Regions from separate parts of the Streptomyces sp. NPDC020597 genome, predicted to be linked through region 1. Evidence: riboswitches for the same ligand, from Rfam matches in the RefSeq annotation. Region 1 holds a riboswitch; each other region holds the start of a gene.
The links. A riboswitch is a leader RNA that binds a small molecule or an ion and turns the genes downstream of it on or off. The one in region 1 is predicted to bind cyclic di-AMP.
Positions count from the first base shown of each region.

Region 1 (7,791 bases):
GTCGTGTTCAGCGTGCCCAGCCCCGCCGAGGACACCAGCAGCACCGGCGCCCGCAGCAGCCGAGCGGCGTCGGCCAGCGTCCCGCCCGCCTCGTCGAACCGCACGAGCAGCCCGCCCGCCCCCTCGACGAGCACCAGGTCGTGCGCCGCCGCCAGCTTCCGCGCCGCCTCCGCCACGTCGTTCGGGCGCACGGGCGTCAGACCCGCCCGCCGCGCCGCAGTCGCGGGCGCCAACGGCTCCGGGAAGCGGGCGACTTCGACCGCCGTGAGCGTCCCCGCCAGCCGCGCGACCTCTTCGGCGTCCCCCGGCTCGCCGGGCGCCACACCGGTCTGCGCCGCCTTCAGCACGGCCACCGACCGGCCCGCCGCCAGCGCCGCCGCGGCGACCGCCGCCGTCGTGACCGTCTTGCCGACCTCCGTGCCCGTCCCCGTGATCACCAGGATCGGCATGCTCACTCCTCCCGCGCCGCGGCGCACACCGCACGCGCGATCCGTGCCACGTCCTCGTCCGACGTGACGTACGGCGGCATCGTGTAGACGAGATCGCGGAACGGCCGCAGCCAGACGCCCTCGCGCACGGCCGCCGCGGTGGCCGCCCGCATGTCCACCTCGTGGTCCAGCTGGACGACCCCGACGGCGCCGAGAACCCGTACGTCCCGCACGCCCGGGAGCCCCGACGCCGGCGCGAGCCCCTCCCGCAGGCCCGACTCGATCCGCTTGACCTCCGCGAGCCAGTCCTGTCCGAGCAGCAGCTCGATCGACGCGCAGGCCACGGCCGCGGCGAGGGGGTTGCCCATGAACGTCGGACCGTGCGCCAGCACCGGCACCTCGCCCCGCGAGATCCCGTCGGCCACCCGCGCGGTGCACAGCGTCGCCGCCATCGTCAGATAACCGCCGGTCAACGCCTTGCCCACACACATCACATCCGGCGTGACCGAGGCGTGCCCCGCCGCGAACAGCGCGCCCGTACGGCCGAAACCGGTCGCGATCTCGTCGAACACCAGCAGCACGTCGTGCGCGTCGCACGCCTCGCGCAGCACCCGCAGATAGCCGGGGGAGTGGAACCGCATCCCCCCCGCGCCCTGCACCACCGGCTCCACGATGACCGCTGCCAGCTCGTCGGCGTGCCGTTCGACGGCCGCGCGCAGCCCTTCGGCGTACGCCTCGTCGTACTCCGCCGGGGGAGCGTCCACGAAGACCTGCCGGGGCAGCACCCCGGTCCACAGGTCGTGCATCCCGCCATCGGGGTCGCACACGGACATGGGCTGCCAGGTGTCGCCGTGATAGCCGCCGCGCCAGGTCAGCAGGCGCCGCTTGGCCGGACGGCCCAGCGAACGCCAGTACTGCAGGCACATCTTCACGGCGACCTCGACCGACACCGAACCGGAGTCGGCGAGGAAGACGTGCTCGAGGCCTTCGGGCGACATGTCGACGAGCAGCTTGGCCAGCCGGACGGCGGGCTCGTGGGTGAGCCCGCCGAACATGACGTGACTCATCCGTCCCAGCTGCTCGCGCACGGCGTCGTTGAGCACCGGGTGGTTGTAGCCGTGGATCGCCGACCACCAGGACGACATGCCGTCGACCAGCTCGCCCGAGCCGTCCGCCATCCGCAGCCGGATCCCGCTCGCCGACTCCACGACGAGCGGTTCGGCCCGGCCGGGCATCGGACCGTAGGGGTGCCACACATGCCGCCGGTCGAGTTCCAGCAGCTCCGGCACGCCGAGCGGGGACGGCTCAGGCATTGGGCGCGAGGTCGGTGCCGGCGCCGCGGCGGCGCACGGCGACCAGGTCGGTGCGGGCCTCCCCGGCGGCCGCCGCGGCGGCGGGGGCGGTCGCCGCAGCGGGTACGGAGCCGCAGACGCCGCCCTCGTGCGACCCGCAACCCGCCAATTCCTCGGAGCCGCAGCCGCCGCCCGCGTGGGACCCGCAGCCGCCCCGCGCCGCCCGGTGGCCGGGCAGCGTGACCTGGTCCGCGCCCTCCACCTCGAAGCCGGCGTCCGCGATCATCTCCAGGTCGGCCTTGCCCGCCTGGCCCTCGGTCGTGAGGTAGTCGCCGAGGAAGATCGAGTTGGCCAGGTGCAGCGCGAGCGGCTGCATCGTGCGCAGATGGACCTCGCGCCCGCCCGCGATGCGGACCTCGACGTCCGGGCAGACGAACCGCACCATGGCCAGGATGCGCAGGCAGCGCTGCGGGGTGAGGTTCCACTCCTTGGCGAGCGGGGTGCCCTCGACCGGGATGAGGAAGTTGACCGGCACCGAGTCCGGGTCCAGCTCGCGCAGCGAGTAGACGACGTCCACCAGGTCCTCGTCCGTCTCGCCCATGCCGGCGATCAGACCCGAGCAGGCCGACAGGCCCGCCGCGTGCGCCTTGGTGACGGTGTCCACCCGGTCGGCGTAGGTGTGCGTGGTCGTGATCTCCCCGTACGTCGACTCCGACGTGTTGAGGTTGTGGTTGTAGGCGTCGGCGCCCGCCTCGCGCAGCCGCTCGGCCTGGCCGTCGGAGAGCAGACCCAGACAGGCGCACACCTCGACGCCCTCGTTCTGTTCCTTGATCGCCTTGATGGTGTCGGAGACCCGGTCGACGTCCCGGTCCGTCGGCCCGCGCCCGGACGCCACCAGACAGACCCGCTTGGCGCCCCCGGCGAGACCGGCCGCGGCGGCCTGCGAGGCCTCCTCGGGCTTGAGCCAGGTGTACTTCAGGATGCCGGCCGTCGAGCCCAGCCGCTGGGAGCAGTACGAACAGTCCTCGGGGCACAGGCCCGACTTGAGATTGACGAGGTAGTTGAGCTTCACCCGTCGCCCGAACCAGTGCCGGCGCACCTTCCCGGCCGCGGCCACCACGTCCATCACGTCGTCGTCGGAAGTGGCGAGGACGGCCAGAGCCTCCTCGCGGGTCGGCAGCTCGCGCCGAAGCCCCTTGTCCACCAGCGTGTTCAGCAGGTCCATGAGAGCCGATCCTGTCCTACGCACCCGCTCCGGGCCAAGGTAGGGATCACACAACACACCCGGTTCGACGTGTGGGTATTGCCACACCGTGGGCGGGCGGCCCTGCCGCTAGGGTCTGTCCGCTACCTACAAAGCCCCGGAGGACCCATGGCGTTCGGCTGGATCGACGAGCAGGCGGAGCTGCGCCGCCGGGCCGGACTCGTACGGACGCTGAGGCCGCGCCCGGCCGACTCTCCGCTGCTCGACCTCGCGAGCAACGACTACCTGGGTCTGGCCCGTCATCCCGAGGTCGTCGAGGGCGCCGCGGACGCCGCCCGCACCTGGGGCGGCGGCGCCACCGGCTCCCGCCTCGTCACCGGCACCACCGAGCTGCACGGCGAGCTGGAGCGGGAGCTGGCGGACTTCTGCGGCTTCGAGGCGGCGCTGGTCTTCTCCTCCGGCTACGCGGCCAACCTCGCCGCCGTCACCGCGCTGGCCCCGCACGGCTCGCTGATCGTCTCCGACGCGGGCAACCACGCCTCGCTCATCGACGGCTGCCGGCTGGCCTGGGGCGCCGTCCAGGTCGTCGCGCACGCCGACCCGGAGGCCGTGCGCAAGGCGCTCGACGCCCACGACGGACCGGCCGTGGCCGTCTCCGACGCGGTCTTCTCGGTCGACGGCGACGCGGCCCCGCTGGCCGGTCTCGCCGCGGCCTGCCGGGAGCACGGCGCCGGACTCGTCGTCGACGACGCCCACGGACTGGGCGTGCTCGGGGACGGCGGCCGGGGGACCGCGCACGCGGCCGGTCTCGCCGGCGCCGGCGACGTCGTCGTGACGCTCACGCTGTCCAAGTCGCTCGGCAGCCAGGGGGGCGCGGTGCTGGGCCCCGCGCGGGTGATCGAGCACCTGGTGAACGCGGCCCGCACGTTCATCTTCGACACGGGCCTGGCCCCGGCGGCGGCGGGCGCCGCGCTGGCGGCCCTGCGGCTGCTGCGCCGGGAGCCGGAACGCGCGGCACGCGCGCGTGCGGTGGCGGCCGAACTGCACGCCCGGCTGACGGCCGCGGGCCTGGAAGCGGTGCGTCCCGACGCCGCGGTCGTCTCGGTGCGTGCTCCGTCCCCGGAGGAGGCTCTGCAGTGGGCGGCGGACTGCCGCACGGCAGGCCTGGCCGTGGGCTGCTTCCGACCCCCTTCCGTGCCCGACGGGATCTCACGCCTGAGGCTCACCGCCCGTGCGGACCTCTCCGGGGCCGAGGTGGAACGGGCGGTGCGGGTGATCGGCGGGACGCGGCCGTGAGTCGGCGGGACAGGGCCGTGGGCCGCCGGTGACGGAGGGCGCCTTGCGGCGTCGTCAGCTGCGGCTCGGTCGGCGGAGCGCGGCGGTGAAGCCCGTCCAGCTCTCGGGGGAGAAGAGCAGGGCGGGGCCGGCCGGGTTCTTGGAGTCGCGCACGGCGAGCAGACCGGCCCAGGGGCCGCGGTCGGGCCGGGCGGTCTCGACGCAGTTGTTGGCTCCGGTGCTGTAGCTGCTGCGCAGCCACCGCATCGGCGGGAGAGGGTCGGGACCGGTACGGGAAGGTACGTTCCGCGGTACTGCGGACATGGTGCCTCCTTATGCGCCGCCGGCGAGAGCGGCGAGGTGATCCGATGATTCCCCGGGCGAAAGGGCTTGCGCCCTAAGGGCGTTGAAGGCCTGGGCATAGGCCTGGAGGTCTTCTTTCCGTTCGAGATAGAGGCTACTCGTCAAGTGGTCGAGAACAACCACATCCAGATCAGAAGTGCGCGAAAATGAAAAGATAACGAAAGGGCCGGTTACCCCGATATGCGCACCCGCCCTGAACGGCAGCACTTGAAGACTCACGTGCGGCATTCGGGAGGCCTCCGCAAGCCGTCGCAGCTGGTGCGCCATCACCTCGGGACCGCCCACCTCGCGGCGCAGCACCGACTCGTCGAGCACCGCGCTCAGCTCCAGCGGCGGCTGGGCGCGCAGCACGTCCTGGCGGGCCAGCCGCACCTCCACCAGGGCGTCCAGCTGCTCCTCGTCGAGGCCCTCGACGGCCGCCAGGGTCACCGCGCGTGCGTACTCGGGCGTCTGCAGCAGACCCGGCACCACGGTCGTCTCCAGCGTGCGCATCGCGCTGGCCTGGGACTCCAGGCTGATGAAGTCCCGGTAGGCGGGCGGCAGCACCCCGCGGTAGGCGTGCCACCAGTGGTCCCGGCCGCCGCCACCGCCGGCGCCGGAGTCGGCGCCCGCCAACGCCAGCATCAGCTCCCGCAGTTGCGGATCGGCCACCCCGTAGACGTCGAGGAGTAACCGCACATCGGCCGGTTTCGATCCACTGGTGCCGGTCTCGATACGGCTCACCTTGGACTGGTGCCAGCCCGCGAGCCGGGCCGCCTCACCGCTGGTGAGGCCCGCCTGGGCGCGTAAAGTGCGCAGTTCCGCGCCCAGCTTGCGGCGGCGCACCGCCGGTCCGTGCTGCACGGGCTTCTCCTTACTCCTGACAGGCCGAGCAAATACGCTCTGTCGTCGCAGAGTTCACCGCATCGAGCGACAGATATATGCACATCTTGGTGGATCGCCACCCGTGACCGGCGTCGTGATGGCAGTCTGGCGAAGAAGCACCAGTCCGGGACCGTACTCGAACGATCCGCGCCGTATCGGGCTCCGGTCCCGTGGGAAAGGTACGACGTCGCCATGGCAGATCACCTGGAAGCAACCGTCACTCTGCCGAGCGATCCCGCCTCGGTCTCCACGGCCCGCGCGTTCGTGGTCGGCGCCCTCGGCGAGTGGGGCCTGCCGGCGGACGCCGAGGCGGCCGACACCGTCCGCCTGATCGTCTCGGAACTCGCCACCAACGCCGTGCAGCACACCTTCGGTCAGTCACCCACCTTCACGGTGGACCTCGTGCTCGACCGCGACGAACGTCTGAGCATCGGCGTGACCGACAGCCACCCGCGCTTTCCGCAACGACTGCCGGCCGCCGTCCAGCAGGACAACGGCCGAGGCATGGTGATCATTCGCTGGCTGACCGCGGAGGCCGGCGGCAGACTCAGGGTGCGGCCCACCCGGGAGGGCGGCAAGACGGTCATCGTCGAGCTCCCGTGGGCCGTCCCGGCGGCGGAGCCTGCTGCCGGAGTCCTGGCGGTCCCGGCGGTCCCCGCGGAAGGCGAGCTCCCGGGGCGGTGAGGGCGTGTCAGGACGCCGTACACGGCCCCGGGAGGTCCGGATGGGCCCGGCGGCTCGGCCGGACCCGGCAGATCGGCGCCAGGTCCCGTCGGACCCGGCGGATCGGCGCCCCGGGCCTAGCGGACCCGGCCGTACCAGACGCTCTTGGTCCAGATCTTCTGCAGCTTCACCACGTCCCCGGTCTTCGGCGAGTGCCAGATCTTGCCCTTACCCGCGTAGATCCCGACGTGGTACACGTTCGACCCCGAGTGGAAGAACACCAGGTCGCCCGCCTTGCGGCTGGACGCCGAAATGTGCTTCGTCTTGTTGTACTGCTGGGCCGCCGTCCGCGGCAGACTCTTGCCCGCCTTCTTGAACGAGTACATCGTGAGCCCCGAGCAGTCGAACCTCTTCGGCCCGGTGGCCCCGTACTTGTACGGCGCACCCTTCTTGGAAGCCGCGACCTGCAGCGCCTTCGTCGCCGGTGTGGCGGCCGCGGCATCCGGAGCGAGCCCCGGGACCACGACCGTGCCGCCGACGGCGGCGATGGCGAACGCCGAGGCCGTACCGGCCCGGGCCATGAGCGACGGGACACGATTGAGCGCAGTCATGCGCAACCCTTCGTCAGCCGCCTGTGAAGGATGACCTGTCGGATTCGGGCTGGCGAAGTTGCCCGGCCGCGTCAGCGGCTTCACCCCAAGGGCTGCTCGGCCCGGTCATGGCGTGACCGTTCCGGCGACCCGTCGTGCTTGGGTCCTCCACTCCTGCCGATGCACTCCTGTCGACCGGTCATCCGGGAGGCGGCAGGACTCGGCGTCCACCCGGACCGCCCCGCCGCTTGTGGCGGGGGCTTGTCGTCAGTCAGGGATCTTGGCTCACGGATGTCCGAAAATCCCAACGGAACCGGGGATTTGTGGGGTTACTCACCACTCACCCGTTCGGGTGAACACCCTGACGGGTGATCAGGTGGCGCGCCGTCTCAGGGGCTCCCACCAGCGGCGACGTCTTCTGTTCCGCTCGAAGAGCGCCCTTTCGCGCAAGTTCTGGGCGTCCGGGGGAACAGTAGACGTTCTGCCGAACGGGGGTACGCCTTCTGGGCCGTTTCGACTCCGGCCCGGACGTCACGTCCGAGTCGGGAGTCGTCCTCGCCGAGGGCGCCCGTGCCGCCGGCCGCCGGAGCCGCGAGCCGTACCCGGTCAACTCCCGGAGGCCGGCGGCAGCGTGACGCGCGCCGTGCGGCGCTCCCCGTCCAGGACGCGCAGCGCCCGTGCGAGCGTCGGCGCGTGCAACTCGCTCTCCCCCCGCTGGTGCATCAGCGTCAGCGCGTCGCGCAGCGCGGCCGCCTTGCTCACCAGCGCCTGGGCGGCGCGCAGTCCGCGGTAGGTGTCCGTGTGGTGGGCGGGGTTGATGCGGCCGAGCAGGTCGACGACGTCGAGGTAGCCGTCGATCAGCTCGGCCTCCGCGCGGGTCAGCGCGGGCAGCGGCGGCAGTTCGGGCACCATCGCCGGCTCACCTCCCGTCCTGCGTCCCGGACGGCGCCTTGCGGCTCGGGATGATCCCGTCCACCAGGCCGTACTCCACCGCCTGCGGGGCGGTGAGGAACATGTCGCGCTCGATGTCCGCGGTCACCTGCTCCGGGGTGCGCCCGGTGTGCCGCACGAGCATCTCCTCCAGGGTCGCGCGGGTGCGGGCCAGCTCCTCG
Region 1 covers NZ_JBIRUL010000007.1:38,814-46,604, forward strand. Annotated here, with positions in the region: gene bioD (dethiobiotin synthase) at 1-449, opposite strand, end outside; gene ACH4ZA_RS14390 (adenosylmethionine--8-amino-7-oxononanoate transaminase) at 452-1,741, opposite strand; gene bioB (biotin synthase BioB) at 1,734-2,945, opposite strand; gene ACH4ZA_RS14400 (8-amino-7-oxononanoate synthase) at 3,093-4,220, shown strand; gene ACH4ZA_RS14405 (DUF397 domain-containing protein) at 4,275-4,523, opposite strand; gene ACH4ZA_RS14410 (helix-turn-helix transcriptional regulator) at 4,533-5,405, opposite strand; gene ACH4ZA_RS14415 (ATP-binding protein) at 5,619-6,110, shown strand; gene ACH4ZA_RS14420 (C40 family peptidase) at 6,227-6,700, opposite strand; cyclic di-AMP (ydaO/yuaA leader) riboswitch at 6,704-6,915, opposite strand; gene ACH4ZA_RS14425 (hypothetical protein) at 7,286-7,591, opposite strand; gene ACH4ZA_RS14430 (ATP-dependent Clp protease proteolytic subunit) at 7,599-7,791, opposite strand, start outside.

Region 2 (7,791 bases), on a different contig from region 1:
TCGTTCGGCGAGCTCGGATTCTTCGCGGTGTACGCGGCGATCATGGTGCCCGCGTTCGGGCTGCTGACCTGGCTGGTGGTGTGGACGCGCCAGCGCGAGCTGCGCACGGTGCGCGAGGAGCTGCCCGCCTACGCGGCCGCCGGCTGGATCGCCCCGGCCGAACCGTTCGCGCTCGGCTCGATGCGGGCCCGGCGGCTGGCCCGGGTGTACGCGGGGCGTCACCTCGGCAGGCCGGCGGCCCGTGCGGTGGCCCAGTACGAGGCGTACGCGACGTCCCTCGCGTTCCTGCGCCACCGCGGCCGGCAGGGACGGGCCGGCGCCGATTTCCTGGTCCGCGAACGGGAGTTGCTGAACGAGCTGTGGCGACGCAAGGACGTCGCCCGTCCCGCGATGGATTACGCGGCCCGCATGACGGCCCCTCCGGTACGGATGCCCCCGCCGCCCTGGCCGGCGTACGGGGCGCCCGGGGTGTACGGGGCGTACGGGTACGGCCAGGGCCCGGCGTACGGCCCCCCGGGTCAGGCGTACGGCCCGGTGCAGGGATACGGCCAGGGCCCGGCATACGCGCACGGGCCGGCGTACGGCCAGAGCCCGGCGTACGGCGGCCGGCCGCACTCCTCCGGAACCGACCACAGGAACGGCCACACACCCTCATACGGGTACGGGTACGGGTACGGGACCGGGACCGGGACCGGACAAGAGCAAGGGCACGGATACGGGTATCCTCCGGGCCCGGGCCCCCGCCCCGCGGCAGACCCCCACCCGTAGAGTCGTCCCCCACCCGTAGGGCCGTCCCCCACCCGTAGGGCCGTGGAGCCGCGCGTCGATCAGGTCACGCCGACGCCTGCGTCAGGCGGGCGACCTCCGCTTCCGTGAGCTCCAGGTCCGCCACCCCGAGCAGCGCCGGGAGCTGCTCGACCGTGCGGGCCGAGGCGATGGGCGCGGCCACCGTCGGCTGCGCGGCGAGCCAGGCCAGGGCGACGGTGGCGACCTGGGTGTCGTGGGCGCGGGCGATCTGGTCCAGCGCGGTGAGGACGCTGCGGCCCCGCGTCGTGTCGAGGTGCTTGGCGGCGCCGCCGGCGCGGGCGCTCTCGACGGTCGTGCCGGGCCGGTACTTGCCGGTGAGGAAACCAGCGGCCAGCGCGAAGTACGGGACGGCGGCGAGGCCGAAACGGGCGGCGAGATCCTGGAGTTGCCCCTCGTAGGTGTCGCGGGAGACCAGGTTGTAGTGCGGCTGCAGTGCGACGTACCGGGCGAGGCCCTCGCGGTCGGAGAACTCCAGGGACTCCTGGAGGCGTTCGGGCGAGATGTTGGAGGCGGCGATGTGCCGCACCTTGCCCGCCTTCACCAGCTCGTCGAGGGCGCCGACGATCTCCTCCACGGGCACTTCGGGCTTGTCGAAGTGCGTGTAGTAGAGGTCGATGTGATCGGTGTCCAGGCGGCGGAGCGAGGCGTCGGCGGCGGCCTTGATGTTGTCGGCGGACAGACCGGGGAAGTCGGGGTGCTGGCTGACCTTGGTGGCGATCACGACGTCGTCCCGGTTGCCCCGGGCCTTCAGCCACCTGCCGACGATGGTCTCGGACTCACCGCCGCTGTTGCCGTCGACCCACGCCGAGTAGGAGTCGGCGGTGTCGACGAAGTTGCCGCCCGCGGCCGAGTAGGCGTCGAGGACGGCGAAGGAGGCCGCCTCGTCCGCGGTCCAGCCGAAGACGTTGCCGCCGAGGGCGAGCGGGAAGACCTCGAGGTCGGAGGAGCCGATGGTGCGCAGAGAAGTCATGCTTCGTCTCAACGGACGCGGCGGGCACGCCATTCCGCGCGGGGCACGAAGAACATGTGAACAAGCGGCAGCCCTGACGTCGGGGGTGGCCGTCAGGGCTGCCGTTGCTCGATGGTCCTGAAAGCTCCTCGAGAGACGACTCAGGCGTCCTCGAGGGAGGGCTCAGGGGTTGAGGCCCTTGCTGCGCAGCCAGGCCGCCGGGTCGATGCCGTCGGCGTTGCCGTTCGGGTGGACCTCGAGGTGCAGGTGCGCCCCGGTGACGTTCCCGGTGGCGCCCACGCGGCCGATCACGTCACCGGTGGCGACCTTCTGGCCGACGCTGACGTTGATCGACGACTGGTGGCAGAACCAGATCTCGGTGCCGTCGTCCAGGGTGAGGATGGTGCGGTAGCCGTAAGCGCCGGCCCATCCGGCCTCGGTGACGGTGCCGGAGTGGACGGCCTTGATGAGCGTGCCGGTGGGCGCGGCGAAGTCGAGTCCGGTGTGGTACCCGGAGGACCACAGGGAGCCGGCCTGACCGAACGTCGAGGTGATGGTGTACGAGGAGGTGGGCAGCGTGTACTGCTTGGCCAGCTCGGCCAGGCGCGCGGCCTCGACCTTGGCGGCGGCCTCCTCGGCGGCCTTCTTCTTCGCGGCGGCGGCCTTGGCCTCCGCCTCCTTCTCGGCCTTGACGACGGCGTCGGCCTTCGCCTTGGCGGCCGCGGCGGCTGCCTTGACCTCGACCTGGGTCTTCTGCGACTCGGCCTGGGCCATGATCCGGCTGCGCAGGGCCTCGCCGGCGTCGGCGACGCTCTGGGCGGTGCCGGCGTCAGCGTCGGTGTCGTTGTCGACGGCGGCCTCGGAGCCGAAGCTCGCCAGGGCGGACGCGGTTTCCGGGGCGGGCTCGTCCTCGGAGATCAGCGAGCCCACGCCGGGCAGGTCCGGCATGGAGATGGAGACCGGGGCCTTGCCGGTGTTGGCGCTGGCCATCCCGCCGGCGCTGACGGCGGCTATGACGCCGACGCCGAGGACGGTGGAGCTGCGGGCGAATCCGCCGCCGCGCTGCTTGGCGACGCGGTGCTTGCCGCGTACCGGGCGAATGGACTCCGCGGTGGGGTTCCACTCCTCCCAGGGGCCCTCGTCGGTGCGGTGGCCGCCGTAGCCGAAGGTCTCGGTGGAGGGTCGGGCCGGCGCGTACGGGGCCTCGGGGGCAGGCGGGTTGGACGCCACGCGGGCGCACTCCTTTCCTTCCGTCGCCTACCGGGTTAGCTGACGGGTTCGGAGTCGGAAGGTCTCCTACGCGCGTATACCGGCCGTGGACTCTGCGAGTTCACGGAGGCTTCCGCGTGATTCACCCCAAGGTGGTGGTTCCCCGGTTCCCTTACGGGATTCGGCGCGTGCGCGCGCGGAGCCGGCTCTGGTGCCGGCTGGGACGGCCGCGCTGCGTTATCGAACGTTAATAGACCCGGGGGTGCGTTTCCAAGCTCTTCTGCTTGATCAATAACATTTCTGGCCTGGACTTTCGGGCCAGCAGCGGTGAAAAACGGGCGAGTTGCCCCTCGTCCGCCGCGCATCACCCGTCACACGCGTAGCGACGGCGCCCCGGCCCCGGCGCACAGGGCGGCCGGGCGGTCACGAAGGGTCACGATGCGCCCCCGGAGTGGCGCTGGGTGGCACTGGGCGGCGCGGAGTGGTCCGGGGCAAAAGCACCGAGGGCCGGAACCCTTTCAGATTCCGGCCCTCGGCCTTCAGTAGCGGGGACAGGATTTGAACCTGCGACCTCTGGGTTATGAGCCCAGCGAGCTACCGAGCTGCTCCACCCCGCGTCGTTGTGTCTCAAGTGTACGTCATCCGGCGGACGCCGAGCACCAGGGTTTGTCGCGGCCCGGCCCCGGCCTCACAGCAGGTGCCGGTTCGGGGCCTTCGCCCGCTCCTCGTGCTCCGGCAGCACGAGGACGTCGACGCCCGCGGCCGCCAGCAGGCCGGTCCCGTCCGCCGCCGCCACGAAGGTGTCCGGCTCGCGCCACGCCGTGACGACCCGGCGCACACCGGCGTCCAGGATGAGGCGGGCGCACGGGGCGGGACGGGAGGAGCGGCGGGCGCACGGCTCCAGGCTCGTGTAGACGGTGGCGGCGGCCAGCCCGGGGTCGGCCGGGTCGAGTTTGGCGAGCGCCGCCTCCTCGGCGTGCACGACCGGGTCGCCGGCCTCGCGGGAGTGCCCGCGGGCGAGCTCCGTGCCGTCCGCGGCGACGATCACCGCCCCGACGCTGAACGCGGTGTCCGAGGGCGGGCACTGGGCGGCCAGCTCGCAGGCGAGGGCCAGCCAGTGGCGGTCGGCCGCGGCGGCGAGCGGTCCGGCGCCGGGGGCGGTGGGCTCGTAGCGGTGCAGGACGACGTCCTCGATGCGCCGCGTCTCCACCAGCCGCAGCCGTCCGCCCTGGTAGCCGCCCGGCCCGAAGAGGCGGGGCGCGTCCGGGTCGCCCACGAACAGCGGGGCGAGGACGAGCTGGAGTTCGTCGGCGAGCCCCTGCTGGAGCAGCTGGGTGTGGACGGTTCCGCCGCCCTCGACCATGAGGCGCCGGACGCCGAGCTCGTCGTGGAGGTGCGTGAGGAGGCGGCGCCAGTCCAGCTCGGGGCCGAGCGGGACGACGTGTGCGGCGATGCCGAGCGCGCGGGCCCGTTCGGCGCCCTTCTCGGTCGTGTACACGGCCTTCTCGCCGCCCGTGTGCCAGAAGTTCGCCGCCGGGTCGAGGTCGCCGGAGCCGCTGACGGTGACCTTGAGCGGATAGGCGGGCCGGCCGGCGGCGACCCGGACGGCGCGCCGCTCGGGGGAGTTCACCAGGAGCCGGGGGTTGTCGGCGCGGATGGTGCCGGCGCCGATGAGGATGGCGTCCACGGAGGCCCGTACCGCGTCGACGCGGTCGAAGTCGGCGGGGCTGGAGAGCAGCAGGCGTTCGGGCGTGGTGTCGTCCAGGTAGCCGTCGAGGGAGACGGCGGCGGACAGCAGGACGTACGGGTACGGCATCGGCGTGCTCCCGGGCTCGGTCCGACGGCGGTCTTGCGTGGACGTCTTGGTTCAAGTTTGAAACAACCTACACTGGGTGCATGACGACTCGCTGGCTCACCCCCGAGGAGCAGCGCGCCTGGCGCGCCTACGTTGCCGGCTACCTCCTGCTGGAGGACGCGATCGACCGGCAGCTCCAGCAGGAGGCCGGCATGCCCCACCTGTACTACTCCATCCTCGCCAACCTCTCGGAGATCCCGGAGCGCCGACTGCGGATGACCGAGCTCGCGGAGCAGCTGAAGATCACCCGTAGCAGGCTGACCTATGCGGTGTCCCGGCTGGAGAAGGACGGGCTGGTGCGGCGCGAGGAGTGCCGCTGGGACAAGCGCGGCACCGTCGCGGTCCTGACGGACGAGGGCATGGCGATCCTGCAGAACCTCGCACCCGGCCATGTCGAGACGGTCCGCGCCGGCCTGTTCGACCGGCTCACCCCCGAGCAGGTGGGACAGCTCGAGGGGATCTTCACGCAGGTCGTCCGGGGTTTCCAGGAGGACGCGGGCGGCGAGGCCGGACCCGAGGAGCTCCCGTGGCGGCGGCGTTCGTCGCCCTGCTCCGGAACGCCGGGGACCCCGGGGGCCTCCGGGGTCTCGTGAGCCACACCACAAACCCGTTGCTTCAAATTTAAAGCATGGGGTAGGGTCTCGTTTCGTCGGTGTTGCTTCAAATCTGAAGCAACACCCGGCCCAGTGTCACCCTGTCAACGCCCTCCGGACCCGGGAGCCCCTCATGCCCGACACCCCCGCCGCCACCCAGCGCGCCCGCGTCCGGGTTCCGCTCCGCTTCCACGACGGCTACTCCGTGGACGCCGAACTGGTCACCTTCCACGGCCTCGTCGACGGCCAGGAGCACGTCGCCATCGTCCTCGGCGAGCCGGCCGCGGGCTCGGTCCCGCTGGTCCGGCTGCACTCCGAGTGCCTGACCGGCGACGCGTTCGGCTCCGCCCGCTGCGACTGCGGCCCCCAGCTGCGCGAGGCGGTCGAGCGGATAGCGGCGACGGGCGGTGTCCTGCTCTACCTCCGCCAGGAGGGCCGCGGCATCGGCCTCTACAACAAGCTCGACGCGTACGCCCTCCAGGACCAGGGCCTCGACACCTACGAGGCGAACGCCGCGCTCGGCCTGCCCGAGGACGACCGGGACTACACGGCGGCCGCCCAGATGCTGCGCGCCCTCGGCATCACGTCCCTGGATCTGCTGTCCAACAACCCCGACAAGGCAGAGCAGTTGCGGGGTCTGGGCATCGACGTCCAGGACCGTGTGCCGACCGGCGTCTTCACCACCCCGCACAACGTCCGCTACCTGCGAGCGAAGGTCCTGCAGACCCAGCACACGCTGCCGCTGGCCTCCCTCACCGGCCTCAGCGCGGTCTGACGCCTCCGGCGTCCGGCGCGGGCAGGCGCATGCCCCGGGACTCGGCGACGCGCAGGGCGTCCCTCAGGCACTCGGCGAGCCGAAGTCCCGCGTAACGCACCTCGGTGTACGGCGACGCGGGATCGTCCAGCAGCGGGCGGGCGAGTCCGAGCACGTCGACGGCCAGGGCGAGCTGCTGGGCCTCCAGCTCGTCGGCGAGACGAGAGAGACGGCTGCCCTGGTCGTCGGTCACCAGGTAGCAGGGTTTCCCTTCGGGGGACGGCCAGGGCAGGAGCCGGGGGGACGAGGAGAAGGCCGGCTTCGTCACGCGGCCACCTCCCGCGCGCCGATGAGGTGCCCGTCCAGGTCGATCCCGAAGTCGGCGGCCAGGACGAGGGCAGGCCGACGACGCTGCCGGAGCGCGGCCTCCCGATCGTGCGCGGCGAGGAAGGGGCGCACGAGAACGGACTCCGCGCCGTCGAGTGAGCCGACGAGCCCGTACGGGGAACGGTGGAGGGGGAGGCGCGGCTCCACGGGTACGGGGTCGTGCCGTACGGCGGTGAAGTGCAGGCAGAGCCGGGGCCGTTGACGGTGGGTGCGACGCCGTTTCCCGGTGCCGGGCGCGAGGAGAAGACGCACCCACTCGAGGGTGCGACGGATAAGGTCGTGCATGTCGACGCTCCTACTTAAGCGTTGGCCACGCCCCGGGAGGTCTGCTCACCTCGCCGGGGTCTTTCCATCCTGGAAGCTACACCGCTCTGCATCCCTCTACATACAAGTACAGAGGGATCCACACGATCGTGCACATCACTGCCGCTCTACGTTGGACAAATGAGCGATACAGAAGAGTCGGACGCCACCCTGGACCCGATGAGCGCGCGGCCTCTCTACGTACAGCTGGCCGACGTCATCGCCAAGAAGATCGCCACCGGCGAGCTGGCTCCGGACAGGCCGATCCCCTCGGAGAACCACCTCGCCGAGGAGTACGGCGTGGCGCGACTCACCGCACGGCGGTCCGCACAGGAACTCCGGGAGCGCGGGCTGATCGTCACCGTGCGCGGCAAGGGGTCCTTCGTCGTCGAGCAGCCGTCCGGCGACGCACCACGGGAGAGCGACCCGGACGCCTGACGACCGAGGCGGCTGCCGGGTCTGGCCGGCACACGCGGTCGGCCGTCACTGAAGTGCGGCCCGGAGAAGACGGGCCGTCCGGTCTGCCTGGTCGGCCGTCACCCACTGCGCCTCGGGCCGCCGGAGCAGCTCGAAGACGCCTGGCCCCCGGTGCTCCGGCCGCAGGTCGGCCATGCGCGGCACGATGTGGAAGTGCACGTGCGCGAAGCCTTCGGCCTCGGCGAACTGGACGACGTAGGTCTTCGCGCAACCCGTCACCTCCCGAAGGGCCCGGGAGAGCTTGACCTGCCACGTCCCCAGGGTGGACGCCTCGGCGTCGGTGAGGTCGTGCACTGCGGCGACGTGGCGTCGGGGAAGCAGCACCAGCCAGCCGGGAACCGCCGTGTTGAAGGAGTGGGCCACCCGCCAGTGCTGGTCGTGCACGACGCACTCGCGTGGCGGAAGGTCGTCGAACTGCTCTTCCTTGCTGCAGGTGAAGCAGTCGGGAGTCGTCATG
Region 2 covers NZ_JBIRUL010000004.1:462,881-470,671, reverse strand. Annotated here, with positions in the region: gene ACH4ZA_RS10795 (PrsW family intramembrane metalloprotease) at 1-768, shown strand, start outside; gene ACH4ZA_RS10790 (aldo/keto reductase) at 833-1,777, opposite strand; gene ACH4ZA_RS10785 (M23 family metallopeptidase) at 1,940-2,986, opposite strand; cyclic di-AMP (ydaO/yuaA leader) riboswitch at 2,994-3,162, opposite strand; tRNA gene ACH4ZA_RS10780 (tRNA-Met) at 3,509-3,582, opposite strand; gene ACH4ZA_RS10775 (dihydrofolate reductase family protein) at 3,654-4,781, opposite strand; gene ACH4ZA_RS10770 (MarR family winged helix-turn-helix transcriptional regulator) at 4,862-5,413, shown strand; gene ribA (GTP cyclohydrolase II) at 5,547-6,188, shown strand; gene ACH4ZA_RS10760 (hypothetical protein) at 6,175-6,495, opposite strand; gene ACH4ZA_RS10755 (hypothetical protein) at 6,492-6,839, opposite strand; gene ACH4ZA_RS10750 (GntR family transcriptional regulator) at 6,999-7,295, shown strand; gene ACH4ZA_RS10745 (HIT family protein) at 7,341-7,790, opposite strand.
Region 2: another riboswitch for cyclic di-AMP. It lies ahead of ACH4ZA_RS10785 (M23 family metallopeptidase); the one in region 1 lies ahead of ACH4ZA_RS14420 (C40 family peptidase).

Region 3 (7,791 bases), on a different contig from region 1:
CGGACGCCGTCGCCAAGGCGTCCGCCCTCGGCATGAAGGCCGGCAGCCCGATCTACCTCGACATGGAGGCGTACGACATCACGAACAAGTCGTGCAACGACTCCGTGCTGGCCTACGTCCGTTCCTTCAGCAAGACGCTGCGCGCCAAGACGTACCGGGCCGGCTACTACGGGTTCAGCAGCTCCAGCGCCAAGGCGATCGCCACCGCGACGAACAAGACGGACCTGCCGGGCAACCTCTGGTACGCGCTGTGGGACAAGAAGGACACCACGACCACGGACTGGCCGTGGGGCGCCACCCAGTTCACCGGCCACAGCCGCGGCCACCAGTACCTGGTCAACAGCAAGGAGACCCGCGGCGGCTACACGATCACCGTGGACCGCGACTCCTGGGACGCCCCGGTCGCCCTGGTCGGCTGAGACCGCCCCGGAACCCGCCGGTCCGACCGTCCGCACCGACGGGCGGGCGGTAACCCGGCGGCGACCGGGCGACGGGCGGGCGGGGAGTGGGCGGGTAGCGGGCGGGCCATGGGCGCGGCGGTGCCGGAAGTCCTGGTGAATCGTTGGTCGAATGGGTTGGCCGCAGCCGCGCCACTGCCTACCATCGATCACCGCAAGACCTTGTGCACCGCCGCACAATCTCCTCGGGAGGCTTCCTTGCACCGCCGTCGTCGCACCGCGCTCCTGCTGTCCGCCGCGATCGCGGCGGCCCCTCTCCTCACCGCCTGCGGCAATGACGCCCATCCGGGTGCGGCGGCCGTCGTGGGCGGTCAGCGGATCACCGTCTCCCAACTGGAGAGCCGGGTGGACGAGGTGCGCTCCGCGCAGCGCGCGGCCGTCACCGACGACGTCCAGTACGCGCAGGTCGTCGGCCAGACCGGCGGGCTCGCCCGGGACACCCTGCACGGCATGGTCCTCGACCAGGTGCTGCACCACGCCGCCGAGGACGCGGGCATCACCGTCACTCCGCGCGAGGTCCAGGAGATGCGGACCGGCCTGGAACAGCAGGCGGGCGGCGCGAAGGGCCTGGAGACGGCGTGGCTGCAGCAGTACGGCATCCCGCCGCAGCGCCTCGACGAGAACCTGCGTCTCCAGTTGGAGGCGCAGAAACTCGCCGCCCGGCTCGGCACGACCACCAGCCAGCCCGCGTTCTGGAGCGCCCTGTCCAAGGCGTCCAAGTCTCTCGGCGTCGACCTCAACCCGCGCTACGGCAGCTGGGACGCGCAGAAGGTCGCCCGCGTCGACGCGAAGACCCCGTGGGTGCGGGAGGTCACGGCGACCGGGACCAAGCAGACGACCTGACCCCGTGCGCACGGGGCGACGCGCGACCCGTGACCGGACGTGCGACGCCGTGAGCGCCCCGTCCGGCCGTCGGTCCGACCATGTGATCGTGTGACCGGAAGGCCTGCCCTGTGGACGAGTCCCCTGGCGGGCGGCGGGCGTGGGTTACGTTCGGGGTGTGAACGCAATCAGCTCCGCCGACGCCGACGCCGCAGTCACCGCCCCGGGCCGCGTCGTCCTGCTCACCACCAGCCACCGCGTCGCCCCCGGTCTGCTGTCCTGGCCGGCCTGGCAGATCCTGCGCGCGGCGGACCGGGTGCTGTGCGCGGACGGCGCGCACCCGCAGCTGCCCTATCTACGGGACGCGGGCATAGCGGTCGAGGAGAGCTCACCGACCGCCGAGGAGCTGGTCGCCGCCTGCGCGGGCGGCCGCACCGCGGTGGTGGTGGCTACCGGCGAGGGTGAACCGGCCCTCACGGACGGTCTGGCCCGGCTGGCGGGCTCCGGCCGGGTGTCGATGCCGGAGCTGGAACTCCTCCCCGCCTCCTACGACCTGCCGGGCGCCCGGCTCCTCGACCTCGTCCAGGTCATGGACCGCATCCGCGAGGAGTGCCCCTGGTCCTCGCAGCAGACCCACCAGGGCCTGGCGAAGTACGCGATGGAGGAGGCGTACGAGCTGGTCGAGGCGATCGAGGACGGCGACCGGGACGAACTCCGCGAGGAACTGGGCGACGTCCTGCTCCAGGTGGTGTTCCACGCCCGCATCGCCGAGGAGGACGAGGAGTCACCGTTCTCCGTCGACGACGTCGCGGGCACGATCGTCGCCAAACTCGTCCACCGCCACCCCCATGTCTTCGGCGACGCCACCGCCACCACGCCGGAAGAGGTCAAGGAGCACTGGCTGCGCACGAAGGCGGTCGAGAAGCGGCGGGCGTCGGTGACCGACGGCGTTCCGCTCCACCAGCCCGCGCTGGCTCTCGCAGCGAAGCTGATGGCGCGCACCCGGACGGCCGGGCTGGACGTGCCGCTGCCGGCCGCCGAGGGCATCGGCTACGAACTGCTCGCCCTCGCCGCCCGGGCCGAGTCGCAGGGCGTGGACCCGGAGGCGGCGCTGCGGGCGGCGGCCCGCGCCTACCGGGACGCGATCAGGGTCACCGAAGGCCTCCCCGACCGCCCGGCCCCGCCCTCGTCCCAGGGCGAGGGAGCGTGACCGTGCACCTCGGGAAGCCCGCTACCGTCGGGGAGTGACCGACCCGACCCATCCGGCCGACCCGGCCGACCCGACCCGCCCGACCGAACGGACCGACCCGGCCCGGTCGTCCCGCCGGTCCCCGGCCGACGCGCCGCCCGCGCCCGAGCTCTTCACCTGGGAGTTCGCCACCGACCCCTACCCCGCCTACGCCTGGCTGCGGGAGCACGCCCCGGTGCACCGGACCGCGTTGCCGAGCGGGGTCGAGGCCTGGCTGGTCACCCGGTACGCCGACGCCAGGCAGGCCCTCGCCGACCCGCGGCTGTCCAAGAACCCCGCACATCACGACGAGCCCGCCCACGCCCGGGGCAGGACCGGCATCCCCGGGGAGCGCAAGGCCGAGCTGATGACCCATCTGCTCAACATCGACCCGCCGGACCACACCCGGCTGCGGCGACTCGTGAGCAAGGCCTTCACCCCGCGCCGCGTCGCCGAGTTCGCGCCGCGCGTGCAGGAGCTGACGGACCGGCTGATCGACCGGTTCGCCGCCGAGGGCCGTGCCGACCTCATCCACGACTTCGCCTTCCCCCTGCCCATCTACGCGATCTGCGACCTGCTGGGCGTCCCCGAGGAGGACCAGGACGACTTCCGCGACTGGGCCGGGATGATGATCCGGCACGGCGGAGGTCCCAGAGGCGGCGTCGCCCGGTCGGTGAAGAAGATGCGCGGCTACCTGCTGGAGCTCATCCACCGCAAACGCGCCGGACTCCCCGACGAACCCGCGCCGGGCGAGGACCTCATCTCGGGTCTGATCCGCGCCTTTGACCACGGCGAGCACCTCACGGAGAACGAGGCCGCCGCGATGGCCTTCATCCTGCTGTTCGCCGGCTTCGAGACGACGGTGAACCTCATCGGGAACGGCATGTACGCCCTCCTGACCCATCCCGCACAGCGCGAGGCCCTGCAGCGGTCCCTCACCGAGGACGGCGGCGACCGGGCCCTGCTCGCCACCGGCGTCGAGGAACTGCTCCGCTACGACGGCCCCGTCGAACTCGCCACCTGGCGGTTCGCGACCGAGCCCGTCGCCATCGGAGGCCAGGACATCGCACCCGGCGATCCCGTCCTGGTCGTGCTGGCCGCCGCCGACCGCGACCCGGCCCGCTTCACCGACCCCGACACCCTCGACCTCTCCCGCCGTGACAACCAGCACCTCGGCTACGGACACGGCATCCACTACTGTCTGGGTGCCCCGCTGGCCCGGCTGGAGGGCCAGACCGCGCTCGCCACCCTGCTCACCCGGCTTCCAGACCTCCGACTGGCGGTGGAACCGGCGGAGTTGAGGTGGCGCGGCGGCCTCATCATGCGCGGCCTGCGCACGCTGCCGGTCGAGTTCGCCCCGGTGTCCGCCGCCGGCTCCGGCGCCTGACGGTCGTGTCACGAACAGTGCGGACCTGACGGAACGTCAGCCGGATTGTGACCATGAGGCGGAGCAAAGGTGACCGATCCTCAAGTCTGTGATCTTCACGTGATCTGCGCGGCATTAACTTGTGACAAGTGATCGTCTGCCGATACGTTCACTCGTCAGCGCGACGCGTCAGATCACTCGCCCGCGCCGGCACTGCTGTCCAGAGAAAGGCCCTCGCATGCTCTCCGGGAACGGTCGTCACCGTCGCCCCCGCCAGGCCCCCGCGCTGCTCGTCGCGGCCGGGGTGACCGGCTCCGCCATCGCCATCCCGCTGCTCGCCGCCTCCGGCGCGAGCGCCGCGGACGGCACGGTGTGGGACAAGGTGGCGCAGTGCGAAACCGGGGGCTCGTGGAGTGCCGATGACGGCGGTGACGGCGAGTCCGGCGGCCTGAGCCTGACCCTGCAGGACTGGAAGGCCTACGGCGGGCTCGACTATGCGGCGAGCCCCGATCTGGCCAGCCGCAACCAGCAGATCGCCGTGGCGCAGAAGGTGCTCGCGGCCAAAGGCGTCGGCGCGTGGGGCACCTGCGGGCTGACCTCCGGGCTCACCAAGGAGAACGGCGCGCTGGCCGTGGACACCGGCGTGGCGGGCGATTCGTCTGGTTCATCCGGATCGTCGGGTCTGTCGGACCTGTCGAGAGGCTTGTCGGGTTCCTCGGGGTCGTCGAGCTCCTCCGATTCGGGCAAGGGCTCGACCGACTCCAGCGGTTCGACCGATTCATCTGACTCGTCCGCATCGCCCGACCCGTCCGGCAATTCCTCGAGTTCGCCCTCGGCGTCGCCTTCGTCGCCTTCGTCCTCTTCTGCCGCCGTGGGCGACTCCGACGGCACCGGTCGTCAGGGCGACCCGCAGGCGGCCGACGGCTCGACCGCGGGTACTTCGAAAGCGGATGACTCGGACAAGTCGGTCCAGGATGTGGGTTCCTGGAATCTCGTCGACACCGGTTCCCTCGGCTCCGGCCGCCATCGAGGCACCACGGCCGACGAGGCGGCGGTGGAGGGCGCCGACGTCGGGGCCGGCGGTGCGTCCACCGCCTCGACGGGCCGGCATGCCGCGGCCGGCTATGTCGTCCAGGAGGGCGACTCTCTCGCCTCCATCGCCGACTCCCTTGGCCTCCACGGCGGATGGCGCGCCCTCTACGCCGAGAACAAGGACGTCATCGGCCCCGATCCGAGCGACATCGCCCCCGGTCAGACCCTCGACACAGGGGTCCAATAGGGCGCAAAGCCCAAGAAAAACAGCGGGAGTTCACGTCACGCTTCGCGTCGAATGTCCGATTTGGCGAAAGTGTGGGATGAGTCTCAGAAGCCCTGATCGTCTTTGAAATTCCGCGGATCGCGTGTCTACGGTCGTGACCGCTCGGCAACCCGAGCCCCGGCCGTCGCAACGCCGAATCCTGCCAGCGGCAGCCCGGGAACAGTCGTCGCGTCAAGCGCCGTAGGCAGGAGCGGGGGACCCAAGGTAAGTGCCGCACCGGGAAGTCACCGGAGCGGCTTGGGGTGAAGTCACCCCTCCACGGAGCGAGGTCTCCGACGGAGGAGTGGCCGGGCAACTCACTTGGCCCGAACCCGACAGCTCACCTCGCAGGCGTCGGTGAGGGGATCCACCATGCTGTTTTCCGGTAAGGGCAAGCACCGTCGTCCGTCCAAGGCCACCCGCGTCGCCGCTCTCGCCGGTGTCACCGGCGTCGCCATCGCCGCCCCGCTGATGGCGGCCGGCAACGCCTCCGCCGCCACCGCCTCCGAGTGGGACGCGGTCGCCCAGTGCGAGTCCGGCGGCGACTGGTCCATCAACACCGGCAACGGCTACTACGGCGGCCTGCAGTTCTCGTCCTCCACCTGGGCCGCGTACGGCGGCACGCAGTACGCCTCGCAGGCCAACCAGGCCTCCAAGGCCCAGCAGATAGCCATCGGCGAGAAGGTCCTCGCGGGTCAGGGCAAGGGCGCCTGGCCGGTCTGCGGCAAGGGCCTGTCCGGCGCCTCCTACGACGGGGGCGGCGCCGCCTCCTCGAACTCGGGCTCCTCGAGCTCCTCGGACAGCGGCAGCAGCTCCCGCTCGACCGAGCAGAAGAGCAGCTCCCGCTCCACCGACCGTCCGGCGGCCGCCAAGAAGTCCAAGACGGTCACCACGCCGACCGGCAAGAAGGTCAAGAAGGGCGACGGCGAGTACAAGGTCGTCAAGGGCGACACCCTCAGCTCCATCGCCGAGAAGCACAAGGTCAAGGGCGGCTGGCAGAAGCTGTTCCAGCTGAACAAGGACATCGTCCAGGACGCCGACCTCATCTACCCGGGTCAGCAGCTGCACCTGAAGTGACAGCCGGCTGCCGACGCCGACGAGGCCGCTGAGCCCTCCCGGTGAAGGCCGGTCGCCTGAGGGCCTCGTGAAGGTCTCCTCGCCCCCACCCCCATGGGCCCCCCGTCCCGGTGCGTGTTCCCCCGTACGCACCGGGACGGGGTTTTTCTTGCGCCCCGCGGGCGGTCGTCGCCCGCCCGCCCCGTTCCGCGCGCTGTTTGCGCGGTCTTCCGGGCGGCTTTTCCCAGCCGCTTTGTTCCGGACAGGAACAATGTGTACGGTCGGACCGTCCACGGGACGGTCGGTCGGTGGCCGACGCTCCGGAGACGGTTAGGCTCTAGGCGCAAGGCCACGCGCCGCGCACTTTCAGCGTCACATCCCATGAAGGAGATGCTCGTGCCGTCCATCGACGTCGTCGTAGCCCGGGAAATCCTGGACTCCCGAGGCAACCCCACGGTCGAGGTCGAGGTCGGCCTCGACGACGGCAGCACGGGTCGTGCCGCCGTCCCGTCCGGCGCCTCCACGGGCGCCTTCGAGGCCATCGAGCTGCGCGACGGTGACCCGAACCGCTACCAGGGCAAGGGCGTCGAGAAGGCGGTCCTCGCCGTCATCGAGCAGATCGGCCCGGAGCTCGTCGGCTACGACGCCACCGAGCAGCGCCTGATCGACCAGGCCATGTTCGACCTGGACGCCACCGACAACAAGGGCTCCCTCGGCGCCAACGCGATCCTCGGCGTCTCGCTCGCCGTCGCCCACGCCGCCTCCGAGGCCAGCGACCTCCCGCTCTTCCGCTACCTGGGCGGCCCGAACGCGCACCTGCTGCCCGTTCCGATGATGAACATCCTGAACGGCGGCTCGCACGCCGACTCCAACGTGGACATCCAGGAGTTCATGATCGCCCCGATCGGCGCGGAGTCCTTCTCCGAGGCGCTGCGCTGGGGCGCCGAGGTCTACCACACCCTCAAGAAGGTGCTGAAGACCAAGGGCCTGTCCACCGGCCTCGGCGACGAGGGCGGCTTCGCCCCGAACCTCGAGTCCAACCGCGCCGCGCTCGACCTCATCATCGAGGCCATCCAGCAGGCCGGTTACGTCCCCGGCGAGCAGATCGCGCTCGCGCTCGACGTCGCCGCGTCCGAGTTCTACAAGGACGGCAAGTACGAGTTCGAGGGCAAGTCCCGCTCGGCCGCCGAGATGACCGAGTACTACGAGGAGCTCGTCTCCGCGTACCCGCTCGTCTCCATCGAGGACCCGCTGTACGAGGACGACTGGGCCGGCTGGAAGGTCATCACCGACAAGCTGGGCGACAAGGTCCAGATCGTCGGCGACGACCTCTTCGTGACCAACCCGGAGCGCCTGGCCCGCGGCATCGAGGAGGGCTCCGCCAACGCCCTGCTCGTCAAGGTCAACCAGATCGGCTCGCTGACCGAGACCCTGGACGCCGTCGAGATGGCCCAGCGCAACGGCTTCAAGTGCATGATGTCCCACCGCTCCGGCGAGACCGAGGACGTCACCATCGCCGACCTCGCCGTCGCGGTGAACTGCGGTCAGATCAAGACCGGCGCCC
Region 3 covers NZ_JBIRUL010000003.1:451,306-459,096, forward strand. Annotated here, with positions in the region: gene ACH4ZA_RS08150 (glycoside hydrolase domain-containing protein) at 1-419, shown strand, start outside; gene ACH4ZA_RS08155 (SurA N-terminal domain-containing protein) at 657-1,301, shown strand; gene ACH4ZA_RS08160 (nucleoside triphosphate pyrophosphohydrolase) at 1,459-2,490, shown strand; gene ACH4ZA_RS08165 (cytochrome P450) at 2,525-3,895, shown strand; gene ACH4ZA_RS08170 (transglycosylase family protein) at 4,113-5,153, shown strand; cyclic di-AMP (ydaO/yuaA leader) riboswitch at 5,359-5,540, shown strand; gene ACH4ZA_RS08175 (transglycosylase family protein) at 5,544-6,248, shown strand; gene eno (phosphopyruvate hydratase) at 6,618-7,791, shown strand, end outside.
Region 3: another riboswitch for cyclic di-AMP. It lies ahead of ACH4ZA_RS08175 (transglycosylase family protein); the one in region 1 lies ahead of ACH4ZA_RS14420 (C40 family peptidase).